One region of the Cronobacter sakazakii genome, then DNA from elsewhere that is predicted to be linked to it. Evidence: predicted binding sites of a transcription regulator. Region 1 holds the regulator's gene; each other region holds the start of a gene.

Region 1 (6,448 bases):
GTCGTTTTTGCTGGTGCTGACGCTGAATGTGAAAACCATTCTGCTCTCTGTGGCGGCGCTGGCGCTGGCCTGGATGTATCCGTTTATGAAGCGCTATACCCATCTGCCGCAGGTGGTGCTGGGCGCGGCGTTTGGCTGGTCGATTCCCATGGCGTTTTGCGCGGTGAGCGAGTCGCTGCCGTTAAGCTGCTGGCTGATGTTTTTCGCCAATATCTGCTGGGCGGTGGCGTATGACACGGAATATGCAATGGTCGATCGGGACGACGATGTGAAAATCGGCGTGAAGTCGACAGCCATCCTCTTCGGGCGTCACGACAAGCTGATAATCGGACTGCTGCAGATAGCCGTGCTGGCGCTGCTTGGCACAGTCGGCTGGCTGAACGGTCTCGGGGCGTTTTACTATGCCGGTCTCGCAGGCGCGGGCGTGCTGTTTATCTGGCAGCAAAAAATCATCGCCGGGCGCGATCGCGACGCCTGTTTCCGCGCGTTTTTGAATAATAACTACGTGGGATTGCTGGTGTTTATCGGCCTGGCGCTAAGTTATCTGAAGTTCTGATAAAAGCGGGGAAACCCGCTTTTTTGTTATTAGCGGCGGTGGAGTGACGGCGGGTGCGCTACGCTTACCCGCCCTACATTTTTTCGGCGAGCAAGGTTATGAGTAGAGTGGGTAAGCGCAGCGCACCCGCCGTGTTAAAGGCATGCCAGCCGGGGCTAATTCTGTAGGGTGGGTAAGCGAAGCACACCCACCACTCGCATTGTTATCAGCCATTACCCCTGTTTTTCGCCAATAAAAAAGGCGGGTTTCCCCGCCTTTTTACTGTCAGTGACCAGACCCTGTCACGCGCCCGCTTGTGCCGCCGCGCTCTCGATAGTCAGCCTCACATCGGAGGTCATCAGCTCTGCCAGCATCTGGTAAACCTTCATAGTTTCCGCCGGTTCGGCATCGCCCGTATCGCTGATATAGCCTTCATCACGCAGCGTCAGCACCAGCGTTGAGAACACCGCTTTATCGAAGAACTCCGGCGCGTTAATGCCGTGCAGTACGGAAAGACGCTGCGCCACCGTGCGGCTCTCTTTCTCAAGCGTACCGCGGTTGATGGACGGATTGGCGCTCAGCAGCCAGAAGGTAATCGCGTAGCGTTGCAGCGTTTCGCGCACGCCAGCGGCAAGCAACTGCAGCGTGCGGGAGCGCGCCGGGTTCACCTGCAGCCATTCGTCGTCAGCAAGGATCAGCCCCTGTTGGGCCAGCTCGTTTACCAGCGCGTCAACCACCGCTGGCACTTCTTCTTTCTCCCAGCGCAGGAACAGCTCCGTCTTCAGCATCGGGAACAACAGTTCTACCTGCTGCTGCACCGCCTCACGGCTGATGCGACGATGCTGGGTGACGATAGCCGCGATAAGTGAAGGCAGCACCAGCATATGCATGATGTTATTGCGGTAGTAAGTCATCAGCACCGCTTGTTCACGCGGCAGCACGATGATGTCGCCGATGGTGTCTTTCTCGACTTCAAACTTATTCATCTGCAGCGCGTGCTCAATGAGCTGCGTCGCCGTGGCATCCGGCACCGTGGCGTCTGCGGCGTAAGGCACGTTACGCAGCAGGCTCAGGTAGCAATCAAGCTGTTCGGTTAACTGCTCGCGCGTTAACGAACGCTGGCGCGAGGCCAACAGCGCGGTACAACAGAGGTTCATGGCGTTAGCCGCGCCCGCGTTGTTGATACGCACCATCAGCTGGGCGGCAATCTCGTTGACCGTCGGGGTCAGCCACGCCGGGCGTACCGCTTCGATAGGATCGATAGCATCGCGCCACTCCGGTACGTGCTGGTTCAGGAAGGTCATCAGCGGCAATGGTTCACCGAAGTTCACATAACCCTGACCGAGATTACGCAGTTTGCTTAAGCCGCGCAGCATCTGCAGCAGGCTCTCTTTCTCTTTGGTGGCGCCGCGCAGCTCTTTGGCGTACGTGCCCACTTCCATCACGTGCTCATAACCGATGTAAATCGGCACCAGCGTAATCGGGCGGGTGCCGCCGCGCAGCATGGCCTGAATGGTCATGGAGAGCGTGCCGGTTTTCGGGTCAAGCAGACGGCCAGTACGTGAACGCCCGCCTTCCACGAAATATTCCACCGAATAGCCACGGCTGAAAAGTTCGCCGAGATATTCGCGAAACACCGTCGAATAAAGCTTATTACCCTTAAAGGTGCGGCGGATAAAGAACGCGCCCAGACGGCGGAAAATCGGCCCGGCGGGCCAGAAGTTCAGGTTGATGCCCGCGGCGATATGCGGTGGCACAAGCCCCTGATGATAGAGCACATACGAGAGTAGCAGATAGTCCATATGGCTGCGGTGGCAGGGCACATAGACAATTTCGTGGCCGTCGTGCGCAAGCTGGCGCACACGCTCGGCGTTATGCACGTTAATGCCCTGGTAGAGGCGGTTCCAGGTGAAACCAAGCACGCGATCGGTAATACGAATCGCCTCGTAGGAGAAGTCGGCGGCGATCTCTTCCATCAACGCGACAGCATTCTGCTGGGCTTTCTCGTGCGAGATTTTTTTAGTGCGCGCCTCGTCTTCGACGGCGCGGGCAATCGCTTTTGACGAGAGCAGTTTATTAAAGAGATCCTGGCGCGCAGGCAGGCGCGGGCCGACGGCGGCGAGGCGCTGGCGGGCGAAGTGCATGCGCGCCACGCGGGCCAGTTTCTGGGCGATACGCTTGTCGGTGCCGTGCTCGGTCGCCATACGGCGCAGCGATACGGGCGGTGAGAAGCGCACAAAGCTGTCGCGGCCAAGCCACGAGACCGCGAAGAATTTCTGAATGCCGTTCAGCATGCGCAGCGGCGGGTTTTCCTCGCCTTTTTCGCGGCCTGGTGAGCGGCCAAACATAACCGACACCGGCACCATCTGGACATCGAGATCCGGGTTGCTGCGGTGCAGATCGAGATAATTGTGGAACAGTTTGATCGATTCTTCTTTCGGCGTGTAGTAGGTGAACACGCGGGGGCCGCCATGGATAAACACATAGCGCGGCAATTCGGTGCCGTCGATGACCAGCGGATCCAGCGGATCGGGCAGATCGTGCTCCAGGCACTGCGCGCGTAGCGTCAGGAGATCCGCCTTCGAGTTATACGGCAACACATACATGATAGGGCGTGACGTATCGAGCCCAAGTTCGGGGCAGGGCGCCGCCGGGATGGACTTGCTTTTTACCAGCACGCTTAATGGTAAATTAAGTAATTTGTAGTAAATTCGTGGCCAACCGGACATAAACGATGTAAAGCCTCTGGTTAATAATGCAATTGCGGCGCAAGAATATCAGAAACTCCGTAGAATTTCTGTGGTGCTTCTTTATCGAAGCGCATTAGCATTGACGCCTGAATTTAAAAAAGGTTTCTTGTCATGGCCAATAACACCACGGGGTTAACCCGAATTATTAACGCTGCCGGCTATTCCTGGAAGGGATTACGCGCCGCCTGGAAAAATGAAGCGGCGTTCCGCCAGGAAGGGGTCGCCGTGATAGCGGCTATTCTTATCGCCTGCTGGCTGGATGTCGATCCGATCACGCGCGTGCTGCTGATTGGCTCCGTTACGCTGGTAATGATTGTCGAAATTCTCAACAGCGCCATCGAAGCGGTGGTAGATCGCATCGGCCCTGAATTTCATGAGCTTTCAGGCCGCGCCAAAGATATGGGCTCCGCCGCCGTTCTGCTGTCGATTATCCTCGCGCTGGTCGTGTGGGTCACGCTGCTCTGGCAGCATTTGCGATAAGTTTTCCAGAAATCGCGAAAGAAGCGCTTTTTTAACCGGTTATGGTTTTAAAATCACCTTTAGCTGTATATACTCACAGCATCACTGTATATGCACCCAGGGGGCGGAATGAAAGCATTAACTACCAGGCAACAAGAGGTGTTTGATCTCATTCGGGATCACATCAGCCAGACCGGCATGCCGCCTACGCGTGCGGAAATCGCGCAACGTCTGGGTTTCCGTTCGCCGAACGCGGCGGAAGAGCACCTTAAAGCGCTGGCGCGTAAAGGGGTGATTGAGATTGTCTCCGGCGCGTCGCGCGGTATTCGTCTGTTGCAGGAAGAAGAAAACGGGCTGCCGCTGATAGGGCGTGTGGCGGCGGGTGAACCGCTGCTGGCTCAGCAACATATCGAAGGGCATTATCAGGTTGATCCTGGCCTGTTTAAGCCAAACGCCGATTTTCTGCTGCGTGTAAGCGGGATGTCGATGAAAGATATCGGAATTATGGACGGCGATCTGCTGGCGGTTCATAAAACGCAGGATGTGCGTAACGGCCAGGTCGTCGTCGCGCGCATTGATGATGAAGTAACGGTAAAACGCCTGAAAAAACAGGGTAATACCGTTGAGCTGCTGCCGGAAAACAGCGAGTTTAAACCGATCGTTGTGGATCTGCGCGAGCATAACTTCTCTATCGAAGGTCTGGCGGTCGGCGTTATCCGCAACGGCGAATGGCTCTGAGCCCTTTTCCGGCTCACTGACGCCGCATTACCGTAACTGGCCCGCCCCGGTTACGGTAATGACCTCTCCCGTCTGCTAAAGACTGCATATTTTTTCATCTTCGCGTAACGGCATCGGAACGCCATATGCCCTTTCTCACTTCTACCGATAAAGCTCTCTGGCGCCTCGCGCTGCCAATGATTTTCTCAAATATCACCGTGCCGCTCTTAGGCCTGGTGGATACCGCCGTTATTGGTCATCTCGACAGCCCCGTCTATCTGGGCGGCGTCGCGGTGGGCGCTACCGCCACCAGTTTCCTGTTTATGCTGCTGCTCTTTTTACGCATGAGCACCACCGGGCTAACCGCGCAGGCGTTTGGCGCGCGCGATCCGGTAGCGCTGGCCCGCGCCCTGGTGCAACCTATGGCGCTGGCGCTGATTGCCGGCGTGCTGATCATCGCCCTGCGCGAGCCGCTGATACAGCTGGCGCTGCATGTTACCGGCGGCAGCGACGCGGTGCTGACGCAGGCCCGACGGTTTCTCGAAATCCGCTGGCTCAGTGCGCCCGCCTCGCTCGCTAATCTGGTGTTGCTTGGCTGGCTGTTAGGGGTGCAGTACTCCCGCGCGCCGGTGATCCTGCTGGTGGTCGGCAATCTGCTTAATATCGTGCTCGATCTCTGGTTCGTGATGGGGCTTGGCCTTAACGTCCAGGGCGCGGCGCTGGCGACGGCGCTGGCAGAGTACGCGACGCTTGGTATCGGTCTTGTGATGGCGGCCCGCGTGCTGCGCCTGCGCGGTATTACCCTTTCGATGCTGAAAACCGCGTGGCGCGGCGGCGTTGGCAGGCTGCTTGCGCTTAACCGCGACATCATGCTGCGCTCGCTGCTGTTGCAACTCTGCTTCGGTTCCATCACGGTGTTTGGCGCACGGCTCGGCAGCGATATCGTCGCGGTGAACGCCATTCTGATGACACTCCTGACCTTCACCGCCTATGCGCTTGATGGCTTCGCCTATGCCGTAGAAGCCCATGCCGGGCAGGCCTTCGGCGCGCAGGATAAATCGCAGCTGAGCAGCGTCTGGCGCGCGGCATGCCGACAAGCAGGGATGGTGGCGCTGGCGTTCGCGCTGCTGTATGCCGTGGCGGGGCAGTACATTGTGTCACTGCTCACGTCATTACCTTCGCTTCAGGCGCTGGCGAAGCCCTATCTCTTCTGGCAGGCCATCCTGCCGGTGGTCGGCGTCTGGTGTTATCTGCTGGATGGTATGTTTATCGGCGCGACGCGCGGGGCGGAGATGCGTAACAGCATGGCCGTCGCGGCGCTCGGTTTTGGCCTGACGCTGCTCACCTTGCCAGAGCTTGGCAACCACGGCCTGTGGCTGGCGCTCACCGTTTTCCTGGCGCTGCGTGGGTTGTCGCTCGGCTATTTATGGCGCCGGGGGCGTCTTTTGCACTGAATATCTCTGATACAGCGCCTCAACAGTAAAAGAAAATTTGTCGGTGTCAGCGCTTCGTTATGGTTAAAGATTCTGAATATCCCGCCAGGGTTAAAATTGACGTCTAAAATGAGTAGTACGTTCAGCAAATGATGAAGATGACTCGGGCTGAACCCCCACAGGAAAACCTGTGAGACTGATTCACTACCGAATGTTAAGGAGACGTCTATGAACAGAGATGAAGCTGGCGGTAACTGGAAACAGTTTAAAGGTAAAGTGAAAGAGCAATGGGGTAAATTAACCGACGATGATATGACCATCATCGAAGGGAAACGTGACCAACTGGTAGGTAAAATCCAGGAACGTTACGGTTACGCGAAAGATGAAGCCGACAAGGAAGTGACTGACTGGGAAAGCCGCCACGATTACCGCTGGTAATCGGGCCACCACCTCAAACGGTATTTTCCCTCTGAGGCTGCCCTGCCCACCGGTACAAGGATGTACCACCCAACCTGATTCAACGTCCTTTCTTTTTCACCGTAATGCTGTGGTCG
Region 2 (6,448 bases), 1.3 Mb from region 1:
AAGCACTACCTCGATAACGATTAATCCGCGAGCTGGTCCGGCGGCAGCGTGCCCTGGGCCAGTCCAATCAGAAACGCGTATTCCATCGCCACGCCCTCGTACGATTTAAAACGCCCCGATTTCCCGCCGTGACCGGAATCCATATCGGTACAAAGCAGCAGCAAATTGTCATCGGTTTTCAGCTCGCGCAGTTTCGCCACCCATTTTGCTGGTTCCCAGTATTGCACCTGCGAGTCGTGCAAGCCGGTGGTCACCAGCAGGTGCGGATAGCGCTGCGCGCTCACGCAGTCATAAGGGCTGTAGCTTTTCATGTAGAAATAGTATTCCTTGTCCGCCGGGTTGCCCCACTCCTCAAATTCACCGGTGGTCAGCGGAATGGATTCGTCGAGCATGGTGGTGACGACATCGACAAACGGCACCTGCGCAATCACGCCGCGAAAGAGCTCCGGACGCTCGTTAATCGCCGTGCCCATCAGCATGCCGCCCGCACTGCCGCCCATGCCAAACAGGTACGCCGGATCGCCATAGCCCTGCGCCAGCAGCGCGTCGCACACGTCGAGATAATCGTTGAAGGTATTTTTCTTCTTCAGAAATTTGCCTTCTTCATACCACTGCTGGCCAAGTTCACCGCCGCCGCGCACATGGGCAATGGCATAGACGAAGCCGCGATCCAGCAGGCTCAAACGGCTGGCGCTGAAATCGGCATCGATACAGGTGCCATAAGAGCCGTAACCGTACACCAGTAGCGGGTTTTTCCCTTCGCGGAAATGGTCTTTGTGATAAACAAGCGACACCGGCACTTCGACGCCGTCGCGCGCGGTGATCCACAGGTGTTCGCTCCGGTAATTGGCTGCGTCAAACCCCGCCACTTCCGTTTGCTTCAGCACACGGCGCTCGCCGGTTTCCATGTTCAGTTCAAAGAGCGTGTCCGGCATCGTCATTGACGAGTAGCCGTAACGCAACTTGCAGGTTTCCGGCTCCGGGTTGTAGGCAACCCAGGTGACATATGCCGGATCGTCAAAAGCGATGCCCGTAGATTCATGCGTTTTGCGGTTGATTTGCCGCAGGCTGGTGAGGCCACGCTGGCGCTCCTCTACCACCAGCCAGTCGGCAAACAGCGTAAAGCCCTCCAGCATTACGTTCTCGCGTGCCGGGATTATCTCTTCCCAGCGCGCTTCGTCGCGCACGCGGCTGCGGTACAGGCCGAAGTTTTTCCCGGCGCGGTTGGAGCGGATGTAAAACATATGCTGGAAGTGATCAACGCTGTATTCGTGATCTTTACGGCGCGGCAGAAAGCTGAGCGGCGGCGCGTCCGGGAGATCGGCGTTCACTAACAGCACTTCTGTCGTGGTGGCGCTGCCGAGGAAAATCAGAATAAAATTCTGCGAGGTGGTTTTGTAGAGGCTGACGTAAAACGTTTCGTCTTTTTCTTCATAAACCAGCTCATCCTGATCGGCGGCGGTGTCGAGGGTGTGCCGCCAGATCTGGTACGGCAGCAGCGTCACCGGATGTTTACGCACGTAATAGAGCGTGCGGGAGTCGTTCGCCCAGACGAAACTCGCCGAGACATTCTCCAGTACTTCCGGGTACCACTGCCCGGTTTCGAGATTGCGAAAGCGCAGCCCGTACTGGCGGCGCGACAGAAAATCCTCCGCCACCGCCATCACGGTGTTATCTGGCGCGATATCCATCCCGCCAAGCGTATAGAATTCGCTGCGAGCGGCGCGTTTATTGCCATCCAGCAGTTCTTCCCAGGCTTCCCACTCGCTAAGGACAACCGACTGGCGCTGGTAGATGGCGTATTCGCAGCCGGTGTCGTAAATCTGCCGGTAGCGATAGCCATTTTTGACGTAAGGTGCCGAGACGTCACGCGGCGGAATACGGCTGACCATTTCAGAGAGCAGCCGCTCTTCCAGCGCGCTTTGCGTGGACATCACGCGTCGCCCGTAGTCATTCTCCTGGCGTAAATAATCCAGCACGTCCGGCTGCGAGCGCGTGTCGTCCCGCAGCCAGTAATAGTTGTCGATGCGGGTGTCGCCATGCTGTGAGATGGCGTAGGGGATCTGTTTCGCTTTCGGTGGCATGTCGCTGTTCTTTTTGTTTAACACCCTGTAAGGGTGGCAAAACCCGCGCGCGTTGCAAGCGAAACATGCGTGTTTATGACATTATCTGCTTATCCCGGCAGCGCTTTTTTCTCCTGCTGGATGTCGCGCTCAATCTCTTCACGTACCTCCTGCGGGATTTTAAGAGCGTCGCCAAGCGCCTGCAGATAGCTGCGTTCCATAAAGTGATCGATGTCTATTGCGGCACAGCTCAGGAAATAGAGCTCCAGCGCCTCTTCTTCGTTTTTCACGTCGGCGGCAAGGCGCATCGGGTCGAGCGGCTGATTAATCGCCTGCTCCACCAGCACGCGCCCCTGCTCTTCAATGCCCGCTTCGCTTAGCTGACGCTCAATGGCCGCACGCTCACTGTCATCGATATGCCCGTCGCTTTTGGCGGCGAAGACCAGCGCCAGCACAAGACGCTCGGCGCGGCGATCCAGCGGCGTCTGCTGTTGCCCGTATTGCGGCTCATCCTGGTGCGCCGCGCGGATTTTATCTTTGTACTTGTTCCACAGCACCGTGCCCGCCACGGCTCCGCCGCCCACCAGCAGCGCGCCGCCGCCATATTTCGCGAGCAGCTTGCGCGACGATTTACTGGCGACCAGTAAGCCCGCGAGACCGCCGAGCGCGCCGGGCGTTATCAGGCTGCTCAACCCTTTAGAGCGCAACGCGTCCTGAATACCTGTTTTACCGGATGACATGCCGCCGCTCTGCCCCAGCATCGACTGAAGCTGTGTTAACCAGTTGCTCATTATGTTCCTCTGCGCTGATGAGTCATAACCCAAGCGTAAGCGAGCGGACGTCAAGATGTGTCGGGGAACCGCAAGGAAGGGAAAAGACGCGGCCCCGGAAAAGGCCGCAGAGGATCAGTGCTGGTAATGCGCCTCGCCTGCCGCGCAGTCGACCATCACTTTATAGTGAATGTCGGTATTTTTACCGCGCACGGTCAGCGGAACAGTCCATTTATCGTCTTTGCCGACGATCTCTTTACTGTTGATCCAGGCGACCGGATCGGCCTGCCCTAACGTTTTCTGGTCGTCCGCCCATTTCACGATACGGTTTTGCAGATAGTCGCGCTTCACGCTCGCGGCAATGCCTTCCGCCGTCATCGCTTCGCATTTAGGGAAATGCACCTTACGCGGATCGTCAGCGTGTACGGCGCTTGCCGCGGTGAGTAACAAAAAAGAAATCAGGGCTCCTGCTGCTTTTTTCATCGTACTTCTCCGAAGACGGGTGATGAAAAAAGCCTGGTACAAAACCAGCGAAGCGCAAGCGAACCACACAAAAGGAAGGGATTAAACGAAGGGGAATATCAGCAGAGGAGCGAAAAGCGTTGCGTTATATATCCTGGACCGCAGACCGCAGACCGCAGACCGCAGACCGCAGACCGCAGGAAAATATAACAGAGAGGAATTCGCCTGTAGCCACCGCGCCCGCATTTTGCGAACGCAGCACACGCCACTGGTGCGCCAAAGCGGCACCGCACCGCTGGCGAGGTAAACCCGCCAGCGACACAGAGAGAAAGCTATCAGGCCGCTTTGGTGCGTTTACGCGCGCTATGCAGCGCGACGGTGCCCTCTTCGCTTTCAGCTGATTCTTCAGTCGAAGCCTCGGCTGTGCCGTCAGTCTGCTCGCTGGTTTCCTGCGGCAGACGACCGGTGCGCACGATGGTGCTAAGGTTGTCTTTCTGCTCCGCCATCCACAACGCCAGTTGCTCAACCTGACCTTCCGCAAAACCGACAGGCGCCTGACCCAGCCAGCCTTCCAGCGCTTCGGCTAAATCCAGCATTTTGTCCCAGGCGTCGGCTTCCTTCTTACTGGCAAATGACATTTTTTCCACACCCTCACGGATTACGACGTATTTGATTTCTACCGCCATGTTGCAACTCCCGTTACTGTATTTATATACAGTATAACGCTGTAAAACGGGAAATGCAAACGGCGCGCGATGCGCAAGGCAAACGTTTTCGTATATACTGCCGCCAGAATTTCACACAGCAGGAATACCGCTATGGCTATGTTAGGAACCGCACTGCGCCCGTCAGCAACCCGCGTGATGCTGCTTGGCTCAGGAGAACTCGGAAAAGAAGTGGCGCTGGAGTGCCAGCGTCTGGGCATTGAAGTGATCGCCGTCGACCGCTACGCCGATGCGCCCGCCATGCAGGTGGCGCACCGCAGCCACGTTATCAATATGCTCGACGGCGCGGCGCTGAAAAAACTGGTGGCGCAGGAGATGCCGGATTTCATTGTGCCGGAGATTGAAGCCATCGCGACCGACGCGCTTGTGGAGCTTGAACAACAAGGCCAGCGAGTGGTGCCCACCGCCCGCGCCGCGCGTCTCACCATGAACCGCGAAGGTATTCGCCGTCTCGCCGCTGAAGAGCTTGGCCTGCCGACCTCCGCCTATCGCTTCGCCGAAAACGAAGCGGAATTTCGTGAAGCGGTGGCGGAAATCGGTCTGCCGTGCATCGTCAAACCGGTCATGAGTTCTTCCGGCAAGGGCCAGAGCTTTATCCGCAGCGAAGAGATGCTGGAGAGCGCCTGGCAGTACGCGCAACAGGGCGGACGCGCAGGCGCGGGGAAAGTCATCGTTGAAGGCGTGGTGAAGTTTGATTTTGAAATCACCTTACTGACCATCAGCGCCGTGGACGGCGTGCATTTCTGCGCGCCCATCGGCCACCGCCAGGAAGATGGCGATTACCGCGAATCCTGGCAGCCGCAGCAGATGAGTGATGTGGCGCTCGCGCGCGCGCAGGAGATTGCGCAGAAGGTGGTAGAGGCGCTCGGCGGTTATGGCCTGTTTGGCGTGGAGCTGTTTGTCTGCGGCGATGAAGTGATATTCAGTGAAGTGTCGCCGCGCCCGCACGACACCGGGATGGTGACGCTCATTTCGCAGGATCTTTCAGAGTTTGCGCTGCATGTGCGCGCGTTTCTCGGCCTGCCGGTCGGGGGCATTCGCCAGTACGGCCCGGCCGCTTCGGCAGTGATCCTGCCAACGCTGAAAAGTGATGACGTGAAGTTTGGCGAACTCTCCGGGGCGCTGGGCGCCGGTCTGCAACTGCGCCTTTTCGGCAAGCCGGAAATCGACGGTTCACGCCGCCTCGGCGTGGCGCTCGCGACAGGCGAGACGGTCGATGACGCCATCGCGCGCGCGAAGGCCTCCGCCGCCGCCGTGATCGTTAAAGGATAAAAAAACGCGCCGCCCGTGAAGGCGGCGCGCTGCATTTCAGGTCGCGTAAAAAGTTACTGCGCGCCTTCCACCGCTTCGCGGGCAAGTTTGGTAATACGATCCCAGTCGCCCGCTTCCATCGCGTCCGCCGGCACCAGCCAGGAGCCGCCGATGCACAGCACGCTTTTCAGCGCCAGGTAGTCACGGTAGTTGGCAGGCGAAATGCCGCCGGTCGGGCAGAAACGCACCTGGGAGAACGGCCCTGCGATAGCCTGCAACGCTTTGGTGCCGCCATTGGCTTCCGCCGGGAAGAATTTGAACTCTTTCAGGCCGTAATCCATGCCCAGCATCAGTTCAGACACGGTGCTGATGCCCGGGATCAGCGGAATAGTGCCTTCGGTCGCGGCTTTCAGCAGCGGCTCGGTGAGGCCCGGGCTGATAGCAAACTGCGCGCCAGCCTCGGTGACGTCTTTAAGCTGCTGCGCGTTCAGCACGGTGCCCGCGCCGATGATGGCGTCCGGCACTTCTTTAGCGATAGCGCGGATAGCATCCAGCGCGCACGGCGTGCGCAGGGTCACTTCCAGCACGCGCACACCGCCCGCCAGCAGCGCCTTCGCCATCGGGACCGCGTGCTCCAGCTTGTTAATCACAATCACCGGCACAACCGGACCGCTTTTCAGGATCTGTTCGGCACTCGTTTTCCAGTTTTTCATCTGTGGATCTCTCCCGCCATTTTTAAAAGGGTGTGGTGCGACTGTGCGCACCTGACAGTTAAAATTCGATGCAGGTCGCGCCCTGCTCGGCCCCGGACAGGTTTTCACGCAGCGCGCCGAACAGCTCGCGCCCCGTTCCCACGCGCTGGGCGCTGAGATCCGGATGGTGCGGCTCACGCTGCGCCAGTTCGGCGTCATCCACCAGCAGCGTCAGTTCGCCGGTCTGGCCGTTGACGCGAATGAGGTCGCCGTCGCGCACTTTCGCGAGCAGCCCGCCGTCGTATGCTTCGGGCGTCACGTGGATGGCCGAAGGCACTTTCCCCGAGGCACCGGAAAGGCGACCGTCCGTGACCAATGCAATTTTGAAACAGCGGTCCAATAATACACCAAGCGGCGGCATAAGTTTATGTAATTCTGGCATACCGTTCGCTTTTGGCCCCTGGTGGCGCACGACTATCACACAG
Region 3 (6,448 bases), 730 kb from region 1:
CTCGAAAAAATGGCCTGGCTGCATAACATTATTGTGGTGGGCGGCGGGCTTTATCTGTGCTGGATGGGGTATCAGATGCTGCGCGGCGCGCTGAAGAAAAGTGCGCCGACGGGCGAGACGCCGCAAGTTGAGCTGGCGGCGCGCGGGCGCAGTTTTCTGAAAGGAATGTTGACCAACCTGGCGAACCCGAAAGCGGTTATCTACTTCGGCAGCGTTTTTTCACTGTTTGTCAGCGACAGCGTCGGCACCAGCGCGCGTTGGGGCATTTTCGTGCTGATAGCGCTGGAGACTTTCGCGTGGTTTGCGCTGGTGGCGAGCGTCTTTGCGCTGCCGAAAATGCGCCAGGGTTATCAGCGTCTGGCGAAGTGGATCGACGGCACCGCCGGCGCGCTGTTCACCGGCTTCGGCATTCATCTCATTATCTCTCGCTAATCAGGCGCGGCGCGCGGTGGCAAGCAGCGCGCCAATCAGCATAAACAGCGAACCAAAGATTTTATTTAAGGCCTTCATCTGATGCGGGCCTTTGATCCAGCCGCGAATCCTTGTTGCAAGCGTCGCGTAGCCAATCATCACGATGATATCCACCACGATAGTCGTTACCCCGAGCACCACATACTGCATCGCCTGCGGCTGATGCGGCACGATAAACTGCGGAAAGAGCGCGGCGAGAAACACGATGCTTTTCGGGTTGGTGAGATTCACAAACACCGCGCGTTTAAACAGTCTGCTGCGCGGCTGGCTCTGCGCGAGCGCGTTGAGATCGATGGCGCCCGCCGCGCGCCACTGCTGAATGCCAAGCCAGATAAGGTACGCGGCACCCGCCCATTTCAGGATTTCAAAAGCCATCAGGGAGCGGGAGAAGAGCGCGCCTAAACCAATACCAACCAGCACGATATGCAGCGCAAGACCGGCCTGTAGCCCGGCGATGGACGCCGCTGCGCCGCGATAGCCGTGGCTGATGGCGGTGCTCATCGTGTTGATGGCGCCAGAACCCGGCGAGAGGCTGAGAATAAGGGTCGTCAGAAGGTAGGTACACCACCACTCGAAGGTCATGCGAAGCTCCCTGATTGCGCACTTTTATGCCACAATACGCTATTGTTGAGGTATGTGCTACGAATCACAAAAAAGCCCGGACAGGCGTGGATGCGGAGCAATAAGGACCATGACCAGACACAGGAACAGTTGGTTTTCACGGGAAGCCGGATTCGCGGCGTTCACCATGGGTGCGCTGACAGATTTCTGGCAACAGCGCGAAGAAGATGAGTTTTTGGGCGTGGATGATATTCCGGTGCGCTTTGTGCGTTTTCGTGCGGAAAACCACGATCGCGTTATCGTCGTCTGCCCCGGCCGCATCGAAACCTACGTTAAGTATGCGGAACTGGCATACGATCTGTTCCACTGCGGGTTTGATGTGCTGATTATCGACCACCGCGGGCAGGGGCGCTCCGGGCGGTTGCTGGAAGATACCCACCGCGGCCACGTGGTGAATTTCAGCGATTATGTCGATGATTTCGAACGTTTCTGGCAGCAGGAGGTGGCGACCGGCCCGTGGCGGAAACGCTATCTGCTGGCGCATTCGATGGGGGGCGCGATTGGCACGCTGTTTCTGCTGCGTAACCCAAAAGCGTTTGATGCCGTGGCGCTCTGCGCGCCGATGTTCGGCATTATTATCCGCCTCCCGGACTGGATGCTGCGCTCGATCCTCGACTGGGCGGAAGAGTATCCGTCGCTGCGCGATGGTTACGCTATCGGCACCGGGCGCTGGCGACCGCTGCCCTTTAGTCTCAACATGCTGACGCACAGCCACGAGCGCTACCGGCGCAATTTGCGTTTTTACGCCGATGAACCGCAGCTGCGCGTCGGCGGGCCTACGTATCACTGGGTGCGGGAAGGCATCCAGGCAGGAGAACAGGTGCTGGCGGGGGCCACCGACAGCACCACGCCGCTATTGTTACTCCAGGCAGAGCTGGAACGTGTGGTGGATAACCGCTCGCACGACCGCTTCTGTGAACTTCGCGCCGCGGCGGGCCACCCGTGTTGGGGGGGTAAACCCTACGTCATCAAAGGTGCGTACCATGAGATCCTGTTTGAGCAGGACGCTATGCGCGCCGAAGCGCTGAATGCCATTGTCGATTTTTTCGACGAGCATAACTGATTACTCGCGACCGGAGCGTTCGGTCGCTCCACCAGAGGTTGTTTTTATTATGTATCAGGTCGTTGCGTCTGATTTAGACGGCACACTCTTAGCCCCTGACCATGCACTGACGCCGTTTGCCAAACAAACGCTCAAATTACTGACTGCCCGCGGCGTGAACTTTGTCTTCGCCACCGGCCGCCACCATATCGACGTCGGCCAGATCCGTGACGGCCTTGAGATCAAGGCTTATATGATCACCTCCAACGGCGCGCGGGTGCACGACACCGACGGCAATCTGGTGTTTACCCATAACCTTGATACCGACATCGCCGCCGATCTGTTCGGCGTGGTGCGCGATAACCCCGATATCATCACTAACGTCTATCGCGACGACGAATGGTTTATGAGCCGCGAGCGCCCGGACGAGTTGAAATATTTTAAAGAAGCGGTTTTTAAATATTCGCTCTTTGAACCGGCGCTGCTGGAGCCGCAGGGCGTCAGCAAAGTCTTCTTCACCTGCGACGTTCACGAAAAGCTGCTGCCGCTGGAGCAGGCCATCAACGCCCGCTGGGGCGATCGTGTTAACGTGAGCTTTTCGACTCTCACCTGCCTTGAAGTGATGGCGGGCGGCGTCTCCAAAGGCCACGCGCTGGAGGCGGTTGCCAAAGCGATGGGCTTTGGGCTGGAGTCCTGCATCGCGTTTGGCGACGGGATGAACGACGCGGAGATGCTCTCCATGGCGGGCAAAGGCTGCATCATGGGCAATGCCCACCAGCGCCTGAAAGATCTGCTGCCGGAGCTGGAAGTCATCGGCACTAACGCTGAAGATGCCGTTCCACACTACCTGCGTAAACTGTTTCTGGATTAACCATCCGGGTGACAAGTGGTTTATCGATAACCACTTGTCAACCAAATAGTGCAACTTTTCGCCAGCGCCTTCGCTACAATGCCCGTCTTGTTTTCTGTTGAGATGATCATTGTGGCGTTACTTATCATCACCACTATCCTGTGGGCGTTCTCTTTTAGCCTGATTGGCGAATACCTGGCGGGCCATGTAGACAGCTACTTCTCAGTGTTGATGCGCGTCGGGCTGGCGGCGCTGGTTTTCCTGCCTTTCTTACGCGCGCGCGGGCAGAGCCTGAAGACGCTGGCGCTCTATATGGTGGTGGGCGCACTGCAGCTGGGCGTGACGTACCTGCTGAGTTTCCGGGCGTATCTCTATCTGACCGTCTCGGAGTTCCTGCTGTTTACGGTGCTTACGCCGCTCTATATCACGCTGATTTACGATCTGCTGAGCCGCCGTCGGCTGCGCTGGGGCTATGCATTAAGCGCCGGGCTTGCGGTCATCGGCGCGGCGATTATTCGCTATGACAAAGTGAGCGATCACTTCTGGACCGGGCTGCTGCTGGTACAGCTGGCGAATATCAGCTTCGCTATCGGTATGGTGGGCTATAAGCGCCTGATGGAGACGCATCCGATGCCGCAGCACAGCGCGTTTTCGTGGTTCTATCTCGGCGCGTTCGTGGTGGCGGTAATCGCCTGGTTCGCGCTCGGCAACCCACAGAAACTGCCGACCACCGGCCTGCAATGGGGCATTCTGGTGTGGCTTGGCGTGGCGGCCTCGGGGCTTGGCTACTTTATGTGGAACTATGGTGCCACGCAGGTGGACGCCGGTACGCTCGGCATCATGAATAACATGCATGTGCCCGCCGGGCTGCTGGTTAACCTCGCCATCTGGCAGCAGCAGCCCCACTGGCCGAGCTTTATCATTGGGGGAGCGGTGATAGTGGCTTCTCTGTGGGTCCACCGACGCTGGGTCGCGCCGCGCTCCGCACAAACGGCAGCGAATCACAGGCGTGCTGACGCGCCTGCTGAATAAACGCCTCCGTCACCGGCTGACGCTGCTCGCCATCGCGCACCGCAGCGTACAGCCGGCTCCATAATCCTTCGCCCAGCGCACGTGTGACCACCAGCCCCTGACGCTCGAAATTCTCCACCACCCAGTGCGGCAGCGCGGCGATGCCCATGCGCGCCGACACCATCTGGATAAGCAGCAGCGTATTATCCACGCTTTTTAGCGTCGGGCTGACGCCCGCCGGCTGTAAAAAGTGACGCCAGACGTCGAGACGACTGCGCTGCACCGGGTAAATCAGCAAAGTTTCGCTGGCGAAATCCTCCGGCGTCACCTGCGTTTTGGTCGCCAGCGGATGATCGGGCGCCACCACCAGACGCACTTCAAAATCAAACATCGGCGAATAGTGCAGGCCGCTGCGCGGCAGAATGTCTGACGTCAGCACCAGATCGAGCTCGTCCTGTTGCAGCGCAGGCTGCGGATCAAACGTCACGCCCGATTTGAAATCCATCTCCACCTGCGGCCAGCGTTTACGAAACGCCTCCAGCGCCGGGGCCAGCCACTGAATACAGCTATGACACTCAATCGCGATGCGCAGGCGGGTCTGTTGCGGTTCATTGCACGCCTGCAATGCGCGGCTTATCTGCGGTAGCACCTGGGCTGCCAGCTGCAACAGGATCTCGCCCTGCGGCGTGAAGCGCAGCGGCTGGCTCTTACGCACGAATAATCGGAAGCCGAGGCGCTGCTCCAGATCGCTGAACTGGTGTGAAAGCGCGGATTGGGTCTGATGCAGCGATGCCGCCGCCGCCGCCAGTGAGCCGCAATTACGCAGCGCCTGAAGCGTTCGCAGGTGTTTTATCTCGATCATGAATGTCCTTCACTTCAGCATGAATAATTTGCGCTTGAGGAATATACAGTAACTGCCAATTATGGATGTGTAAACATCTGGACGTCCAAACTCGTCATAATTCGACTTGCAGATGCGTTGGCTTTCCTCGCTCGCCCCAGTCACTTACTGGAGTAAGCTCCTGGGGACTCGCTGCGTCGCCGCCTTTCTGCAAGCCGAATTATTTAGAGTTCTCCCCCTCGGGGAGAATCCGAAATACATACGGATTAATTAATTAGACGAGCAGATAAAACGAACAGATTCATCTCCTGACACGGGATTCCTTCTTAAGAGAGGCAGAACATCATGACTATCCATAACCACACCCTCGGTTTTCCCCGCGTCGGCCTGCGTCGCGAGCTGAAAAAAGCGCAAGAGAGCTACTGGGCGGGCAAAAGCACCCGTGAAGAATTACTGGCGGTGGGCCGCGAACTGCGCGCCCGCCACTGGGAACAACAAAAAGCGGCGGGCATCGATCTGCTGCCGGTCGGCGATTTCGCCTGGTACGATCATGTGCTCACCACCAGTCTGCTGCTCGGCAACGTTCCGGCGCGCCACCAAAATGCGGACGGCACGGTGGATATCGACACGCTGTTCCGCATCGGTCGTGGCCGCGCGCCGACCGGCGAACCTGCCGCCGCCGCTGAAATGACCAAATGGTTTAACACCAACTATCACTACATGGTGCCGGAATTCACCAAAGGCCAGCAGTTCAGCCTCACCTGGACGCAGCTGCTCGATGAAGTCGACGAAGCGCTGGCGCTTGGTCACCATGTTAAACCGGTACTGCTCGGGCCCGTCACTTACCTGTGGCTTGGCAAAGTGAAGGGTGAACAATTTGACCGTCTTTCTCTGCTTAACGACATTCTGCCGGTCTACCAGCAGGTGATCGCCGAGCTTGCGAAACGTGGCATTCAGTGGGTGCAAATCGATGAACCGGCGCTGGTGCTGGAGCTGCCGCAGGCGTGGCTGGACGCGTTTAAACCGGCCTACGAGGCGCTGAAAGGCCAGACCAAACTGCTGCTCACCACCTATTTTGAAGGCGTGACCGATAATCTCGATACCATCACCGCGCTGCCGGTGCAGGGGCTGCATGTCGATCTGGTTCACGGCCATGACGATGTCAACGAACTGCATCGCCGCCTGCCGCAGGAGTGGTTACTCTCCGCAGGCGTTATCAATGGCCGCAACGTCTGGCGCGCCGATCTCACCGAGAAATACGCGCAACTGAAAGCGATCGCCAGCCAGCGTGAACTGTGGGTGGGCTCGTCCTGCTCGCTGCTGCACAGCCCTATCGACCTGAGCGTCGAAACGCGTCTGGATGCGGAAGTGAAAAGCTGGTTCGCCTTTGCGCTGCAAAAATGCGAAGAGCTGGCGCTGCTGCGCGATGCGCTGAACAGCGGCGACACAACAAAAATCGAGCAGTGGAGCGCGCCGATTCAGGCCCGTAAACACTCGGCCCGCGTACATAACCCGGCGGTGGAACAGCGCCTTAAGGCCATTACGCCGCAGGACAGCCAGCGCGCCCATGCGTACCCGGTACGCGCCGAAGCGCAGCGCGCCCGCTTTAACC

Evidence for each region. The regulator LexA, encoded in region 1, represses DNA repair genes until DNA is damaged. The targets are predictions, from matches to a motif close to TNCTGTATGTACATACAGNA.
Region 2: CSK29544_RS13345 (YebG family protein) is a predicted target of LexA. The motif match lies at 3,996-4,015, and genes of this name have one in related genera.
Region 3: metR (HTH-type transcriptional regulator MetR) is a predicted target of LexA. The motif match lies at 4,889-4,908, and genes of this name have one in related genera.

The regions. Positions count from the first base shown of each region.
Region 1 covers NZ_CP011047.1:1,451,893-1,458,340, forward strand. The annotation lists gene ubiA (4-hydroxybenzoate octaprenyltransferase) at 1-556, shown strand, start outside; gene plsB (glycerol-3-phosphate 1-O-acyltransferase PlsB) at 838-3,264, opposite strand; gene CSK29544_RS06810 (diacylglycerol kinase) at 3,397-3,765, shown strand; gene lexA (transcriptional repressor LexA) at 3,874-4,482, shown strand; gene dinF (MATE family efflux transporter DinF) at 4,608-5,915, shown strand; gene CSK29544_RS06825 (CsbD family protein) at 6,123-6,332, shown strand; gene zur (zinc uptake transcriptional repressor Zur) at 6,412-6,448, opposite strand, start outside.
Region 2 covers NZ_CP011047.1:2,792,403-2,798,850, reverse strand. The annotation lists gene exoX (exodeoxyribonuclease X) at 1-24, shown strand, start outside; gene ptrB (oligopeptidase B) at 21-2,084, opposite strand; gene CSK29544_RS13355 (tellurite resistance TerB family protein) at 2,174-2,854, opposite strand; gene yebF (protein YebF) at 2,969-3,316, opposite strand; gene CSK29544_RS13345 (YebG family protein) at 3,631-3,981, opposite strand; gene purT (formate-dependent phosphoribosylglycinamide formyltransferase) at 4,114-5,292, shown strand; gene CSK29544_RS13335 (bifunctional 4-hydroxy-2-oxoglutarate aldolase/2-dehydro-3-deoxy-phosphogluconate aldolase) at 5,346-5,984, opposite strand; gene edd (phosphogluconate dehydratase) at 6,043-6,448, opposite strand, start outside.
Region 3 covers NZ_CP011047.1:723,717-730,164, reverse strand. The annotation lists gene rhtC (threonine export protein RhtC) at 1-432, shown strand, start outside; gene rhtB (homoserine/homoserine lactone efflux protein) at 433-1,053, opposite strand; gene pldB (lysophospholipase L2) at 1,163-2,155, shown strand; gene yigL (sugar/pyridoxal phosphate phosphatase YigL) at 2,205-3,005, shown strand; gene CSK29544_RS22405 (carboxylate/amino acid/amine transporter) at 3,117-4,016, shown strand; gene metR (HTH-type transcriptional regulator MetR) at 3,904-4,857, opposite strand; gene metE (5-methyltetrahydropteroyltriglutamate--homocysteine S-methyltransferase) at 5,182-6,448, shown strand, end outside.